3 regions of the Arthrobacter zhaoxinii genome follow, and region 3 is predicted to be linked to each of the others. Evidence: predicted binding sites of a transcription regulator. Region 3 holds the regulator's gene; each other region holds the start of a gene.

Evidence for each region. Region 3 encodes HrcA, which represses chaperone genes, less so after heat shock. Its sites were predicted from a motif close to TTNGCACTCGNNNNNNNCGAGTGCNAA; they were not measured.
Region 1: groES (co-chaperone GroES) is a predicted target of HrcA. The motif match lies at 965-991, and genes of this name have one in related genera.
Region 2: groL (chaperonin GroEL) is a predicted target of HrcA. The motif match lies at 917-943, and genes of this name have one in related genera.

The regions. Positions count from the first base shown of each region.
Region 1 covers NZ_CP104275.1:2,666,152-2,668,415, reverse strand. Annotated here, with positions in the region: gene N2K95_RS12385 (siderophore ABC transporter substrate-binding protein) at 1-795, opposite strand, end outside; gene groES (co-chaperone GroES) at 1,132-1,428, shown strand; gene groL (chaperonin GroEL) at 1,505-2,264, shown strand, end outside.
Region 2 covers NZ_CP104275.1:593,590-595,853, forward strand. Annotated here, with positions in the region: gene N2K95_RS02805 (LytR C-terminal domain-containing protein) at 1-330, shown strand, start outside; gene N2K95_RS02810 (cold-shock protein) at 543-746, shown strand; gene groL (chaperonin GroEL) at 1,101-2,264, shown strand, end outside.
Region 3 covers NZ_CP104275.1:1,922,537-1,924,800, forward strand. Annotated here, with positions in the region: gene dnaJ (molecular chaperone DnaJ) at 1-577, opposite strand, end outside; gene hrcA (heat-inducible transcriptional repressor HrcA) at 683-1,696, opposite strand; gene N2K95_RS08975 (DUF3097 domain-containing protein) at 1,857-2,264, shown strand, end outside.

The DNA.
Region 1 (2,264 bases), 740 kb from region 3:
GGAGGCGGCTTCACCCGAGGTGCCGACGGCGACGTCGCGGTCAATCACGAACAGGTGGTCCGGGTTGGTATCCGCGACGTAGTTGAAGGAAACCTTTTCGCCGTGGGCACCTTCGGACTTGACCTCTGCGGCCGGCGTGACGCCGAGGACGTCGTGGATGATGCCGAAGCGCGAGCCCGCGCCGTAAGCGGTCATTTCGCCGCCGCTGGTCAGGACGATCAGGCCGTTGCCGGCATCGGCTGCCAGTTCCTTGGTGTCTTCAACCTTGCCTTCGAGGGCATTCAGCTTCTCTTCGACCAGGTCTTCCTTTTCGAAGATCGTGCCGAGGGTCTGGGTGTTCTCCGTGAAGGAGCTCCAGGCGTCGGCGTTGTCGACGCTCAGGTCGATGGTCGGGGCAATCTCGCTCAGCTCGTCATAGGAGTCGGCCACCCGGCCGGAAATGATGATCAGGTCGGGAGCTCCGGCGTTGATCGCCTCAAAATCGGGCTCCTTCATGCTGCCGATCTTGGTGATCTCTTCGGCGCCGTACTTGGCGAGGCTCTCCGGGAAGTTGGCGGCGGGCACGCCGTCGACGTCGATGTCGAGGGCATCCATGGTGTCGAGGGCACCGAGGTCGAAGGTGTAGACCGTCTCCGGGTTCACCGGAACTTCGGTGCTTCCCTGGGCATGCTCAACCGTCACGGTTTTAGCCTGCGCGGACTCGACGTCGGCATCTGCTGCTTCAGTGGAGCAGGCGCTGAGCGCGAGGAGGGATACAAGGGCGGTTCCGGCCAGCAGGCGGGACTTGGGAATCATGGGGGCTCCGGTAAGAGTCGTTGTGCCTACCCGGGGGAATAGGGCACAGAAATGTTTTCTAATAGTGCGCGCAGATGAAAGCTATCCCGCTTAGGTGAGCCTAAGCAAATTCCGTTTACGCATCCGGGGCCCGGCAGTCCGCGGGCAGGGGCGGGGAAACCGGGGCGTGCTGGCACTCACCTTGACCGAGTGCTAACCGTTGCATAAAGTCTGAGTTAGCACTCCGAACGTGAGGGTGCTAACTCCCGAAGGGAAAGCGCGAACCGGCACCGCGACGACGGCCAGCGCCAGACCAACGGCCCCATTCCGTTAGAAACTACGCAAAGGAGAGCCCGAGTGTCGGTCTCTATTAAGCCCCTTGAGGATCGTATTGTTGTCCGCCCGCTCGAAGCCGAGCAGACCACTGCTTCCGGCCTCGTTATCCCGGATACTGCAAAGGAAAAGCCCCAGGAGGGTGAAGTAGTTGCAGTTGGACCCGGCCGCGTTGATGACAACGGCAACCGCGTCCCGGTTGACGTTGCCGAAGGCGACGTAGTCATTTACTCCAAGTACGGCGGAACCGAAGTCAAGCACGGCGGCCAGGAATACCTGGTGCTGTCCGCCCGCGACGTGCTGGCCGTCGTCGTAAAGTAGTTCCCCTGGAAAACCCCGGCCAAGATTCTGGCCGGGGTTTTCTGATGCAGATGTAGTTGTCGGAAAGGACACACACATGGCAAAGCAGTTGGAGTTCAATGACTCCGCCCGCCGCTCGCTCGAAGCCGGCGTCGATAAGCTCGCCAACACGGTCAAGGTGACCCTCGGCCCGCGCGGCCGCAACGTCGTCCTGGCCAAGACCTGGGGCGCTCCCACCATCACCAACGACGGCGTCACGATTGCCCGCGAAGTTGAGCTGGAAGACCCGTACGAGAACCTCGGCGCACAGCTGGCCAAGGAAGTTGCCACCAAGACCAACGATGTTGCCGGCGACGGCACCACCACGGCCACCGTGCTCGCACAGGCCCTGGTCAAGGAAGGCCTGCGCAACGTTGCCGCCGGTGCTGCCCCCGGGCAGCTCAAGCGGGGCATCGAGGTGTCCGTCGACGCCGTTGCCAAGCGCCTGCTGGAGAACGCCAAGGAAGTTGAAGGCAACCAGGTTGCCCACGTTGCCGCCATCTCCGCGCAGAGCACGGAAATCGGCGAACTGCTGGCCCAGGCCTTCGACACGGTCGGCAAGGACGGCGTGATCACGATCGAGGAGTCCTCCTCGACGCAGACCGAACTGGCCATCACCGAGGGCATGCAGTTCGACAAGGGTTACCTCTCGCCGTACTTCGTCACCGACGCCGAGCGCCAGGAAGCCGTCCTCGAAGACGCGCTGATCCTGATCAACTCCGGCAAGATCTCCTCGGTTGCCGAGTTCCTGCCGCTGCTGGAAAAGGCACTGCAGACCTCCAAACCGCTGTTCATCATCGCCGAAGACGTTGACGGGG
Region 2 (2,264 bases), 1.3 Mb from region 3:
ACCGCTGCCTCCGCCCCGACGCAGACGCCGAGCCCGACGCCTACGCCGACGGTACCGGCGATCGATCCCACGCAGCCGGTGGCGGTCTTCAACGCCAGCGGCGTCACCGGCCTCGGCGCCGGAGTTTCCGGCCGGATGTCAGCTGCAGGATGGTCCGTGGGCGCGGTGGCCAACTGGACCGGCGCACCCCAGCAGGGATCCGGCGTCTACTACAGCGCACCGGAGCTGGCAGCGAATGCACAGGCAGTCGGCGCTCAGCTGGGGATCCCGGTTCTGGAAACGCCCGGCTTCACCAGCGTCACCGTGGTCCTGGGTCCCGGATACCAGTAAGTCGAGTAAGTCGGGCCGGGCGGTAAAAAGACCATAACGTTATTGACCCCTGCATAGGTGATCCGGATCACCGTGGTTAGAGTGATGCCAGCCGGTTTGCGCCGCTGACCTCGGCCTCCCTTGGGAACCGACAGAGGCGCCGGATCCGGCGCCTCCGGCGTCCAAGCATGCCGCCGGAGGGCGGCATCTGGAATCTAGGTTGGAGAAGCATCATGGCGCAGGGGATCGTCAAGTGGTTTAACGGTGAAAAAGGGTACGGCTTTATTACCCTCGACGAGGCGGAAACGGATGTGTTCGTCCACTGGTCGGCCATCCAGGCATCGGGTTACCGGACTCTGGAAGAAGGCCAGCGGGTGGAGTTCGAAATCGGCGAGGGTCAGAAGGGGCCGCAGGCCGAGGAAGTCCGGGCACTGTAAACCACTCTGAAGTACATCTTCCCGGCTTGGGGACGGGATCGGCAGCGGCGGAGCCTCGGCTCCGCCGCTGCTTTTGCATCCCGTGCCGGCGGTCCGCCGGTTCCCTGTGAACCCGGCATCATGTCGGCGTGATCGCTTGCACTCAGTGTGTGGGAGTGCTAATTATTGACTTAGCACTCTTGCCGGATGACTGCTAAATGTCCGACGGTGTTGAGTGGACAAGCAACCCACTGGGGTGAGGAACGGGGAGCGCGTAAAGAGATCGCGCGAGCCGGACCGTCCGTCGCGGGCACTCCAGCCAGGAATGCAACATTTTGCTCCAAGCATGACTGTTCCGGAAGGACGATAGCCGTTATGGCCAAGATCATTGCATTTGAAGAAGAGGCACGCCGCGGCCTCGAGCGCGGGTTGAACATCCTCGCCGACGCCGTCAAGGTGACCCTCGGCCCGCGTGGCCGCAACGTGGTCCTCGAAAAGAAGTGGGGCGCCCCCACGATCACCAATGACGGCGTTTCCATCGCCAAGGAGATCGAGCTGGACGATCCCTACGAGAAGATCGGCGCCGAGCTGGTCAAGGAAGTTGCCAAGAAGACTGACGATGTTGCCGGTGACGGCACCACCACGGCAACCGTTCTCGCCCAGGCACTGGTCAGGGAAGGCCTGCGCAACGTTGCCGCCGGCGCCGACCCGCTGAGCCTGAAGCGCGGCATCGAGAAGGCTGTTGCCGCTGTCACCGCCGAGCTGATTGCTTCCGCCAAGGAGATCGAAACCAAGGAGCAGATCGCCGCTACGGCTTCCATCTCCGCCGGTGACCAGCAGATCGGCGACCTGATCGCCGAAGCGCTGGACAAGGTCGGCAAGGAAGGCGTCATCACGGTCGAGGAGTCCAACACCTTCGGCCTGGAGCTGGAACTCACCGAAGGCATGCGCTTCGATAAGGGCTACATCTCCGGTTACTTCGTCACCGACGCCGAGCGCCAGGAAACGGTCCTCGAGGATCCGTACATCCTGATCGTCAACTCCAAGATCTCGAACGTCAAGGACCTCGTTGCCGTCCTCGAGAAGGTCATGCAGTCCGGTAAGCCGCTGCTGATCATCGCCGAAGACGTTGAAGGCGAAGCCCTGGCAACCCTGGTTGTCAACAAGATCCGCGGCACCTTCAAGTCCGTCGCCGTCAAGGCACCGGGCTTCGGTGACCGCCGCAAGGCACAGCTGGCCGACATCGCCATCCTCACCGGCGGCCAGGTCATTGCTGAAGAAGTTGGCCTGAAGCTCGAGAACGCCACGCTGGACCTGTTGGGCAAGGCCCGCAAGGTTGTTGTCACCAAGGATGAAACCACCATCGTGGAAGGCGCAGGCGACGCCGAAGAGATCGCCGGCCGCGTCAACCAGATCCGTGCCGAGATCGAGAACTCCGATTCCGACTACGACCGCGAGAAGCTGCAGGAGCGCCTGGCCAAGCTGGCCGGCGGCGTTGCAGTCATCAAGGCCGGCGCGGCAACCGAAGTTGAGCTGAAG
Region 3 (2,264 bases):
AGCCGTTGCAGGTTCCGCAGGGTGCCGAGGTCATGACCTGGCCCAGGATGGAGCGGACGGCCCGCTGGACCTGGCCGGTGCCGTGGCAGATGTCGCAGGTGCGCGGCGAGGTGCCGGGCTGGCAGCAGGAACCGTCACAGGTGGGGCAGACGACGGCGGTGTCGACGTCGATCTTCTTGTTGGTGCCGAAGACGGCGTCCTTGAGGTCGATCCGGACGTTGATCAGCGCGTCCTGGCCCCGGCGGCTGCGGGAAGCCGGGCCGCGTCCGCCGCCCTGCGGAGCTCCGCCGAAGAACGTGTCGAAGATGTCCTGGAAGCCGAAGCCCTGGGCGCCGAAACCGCCGCCGCCGAAGCCGTTGTCGTTGCCGTTCTCGTTGCCCGTGGTGTCGTAGATCCGCCGCTTTTCCGGATCGGAAAGCACCTCGTAGGCATGCGTTACGGCTTTGAATTCATCGGAGGCACCTGGAGCGTTGTTAACGTCGGGGTGCAGCTTGCGGGCAAGCTTCCGGTACGCCTTCTTGATTTCTTCACCGGTGGCGTCTCGTCCGACACCCAGAACCTGGTAGTGATCGCTCACTCGTGCACATCGCTTTCCTGTATTGCGTGCCTTCAGCGTTTGAAGGCGGAGTTTGGATTCCCGCCGGTTGCCCGGCAGGGGCGGCCCGTAACTGCGCGGACCAGACTAGTTGTTCAGTATTCGGGACAGGTACCTGGCCACGGCACGCACTGCTGCCATGGTGGTGGGATAGTCCATCCGGGTGGGACCGAGGATGCCGACTTTCGCCGTGGCATCGGGACCGTAGCCCGTGGCCACCACCGACGCTTCGGACAATCCCCCGTGCGGATTCTCCCGTCCGATCCGGACGGCAACCCCGCGGGCATCCTGTTCCATTTCGGACAGCAGCCGCAGCATCACCACCTGCTCTTCAAGTGCTTCAAGCACCGGACCGATGGTCAGCGGGAAGTCTACCGTGGAGCGGGCCAGATTGGCGGTGCCGGCCATCACCAGGCGGTCCTCGCGGTTGATGCCCGCCAGCTGCTCCAGGCAGTGGCCCAGGGCGTTGCCCACGCGGCGCCGCTCTACCGGGACAGTGGTCAGTGCATTGGCCAGCTGGCTGGTGATGCTGCTCAGCGGCGTGCCCGACAGCACGGACAGGAAGTGCTGGCGCAGATCCATCAGATCCGGCTCGGTGACGGGCTGCGGGACGGTCATCACCCGCTGCTCCACCCGGCCCGTGGTCGAGATCAGGACCACCAGCACCTGCGCCGGCGCCAGGAGGACAAATTCAATGTGCCGGACCTTGGCATTGCCCAGGTGCGGATACTGCACAACGGCTACCTGATTGGTCAGCTGGGACAGCAGCCGGACAGTCCGGTCCATCACGTCGTCAAGGTCATCCGCTTCCTCCAGCAGGGAGGAGATGGCACGGCGCTCCGGTGCCGAGAGGGGCTTGACGTCGGAGATCCGGTCAACGAACAGGCGGTAGCCCTTGTCCGTGGGGATCCGCCCGGCGGAGGTATGCGGGGCGGTAATCAGCCCTTCTTCCTCCAGGGCGGCCATGTCATTGCGGATGGTTGCGGAGGAAACGCCCAGATGGTGGCGTTCCACGAGCGCCTTGGACCCCACGGGCTCGCGCGAATGGACGTAGTCCTCAACAATGGCGCGGAGGACCTCGAGTCGGCGTGGCTCACTCATGGTTTTCCCTCCCTGTTGATCGGCGGGCGGAGCGCCGGACGTTTAGCACTCGCAATGTTCAAGTGCTAAGTCTAGTACGGATCAGCAGCGTTGCTAGCATTGAGGAACCCGTGGCCTGCTGCGGTTTCCGCCCGATCAGAACCGTAAGTGAGGCAACTTCGTGTCCAGCTTTTCCTGGGGTCCGCAGGACATCACCGCACCGGCCCGGACCGCCCTGCGCAAAGTCGGCGCTGAAACCGGCCTGGTCCTGGAGGACGTTGCCACGGGCTGGGTGGGTGCTGTGGTCCGCGTGGAGAAATCCGGCGGGCTGCACCTGATGGTGCTGGAGGACCGGCGCGGAAAAAAGAAATCCTTCGAGCTCGGCTTCGGCTTCCTGCTCGAGGGCGAGCCGGTGGAAGTGGTTCCCGCAGCGGCGGCCGCACCGAAGACGGGTCCGACCCGCACGGCGTCGGGCTCCGTCCGCGTCGCCAACCAGCGTGCCCGCACCGCCCGCGCCAGCCGCATCTGGGTGGAAGGCAAGCACGACGCCGAGCTGGTGGAAAAGGTGTGGGGCGATGACCTGCGGGTG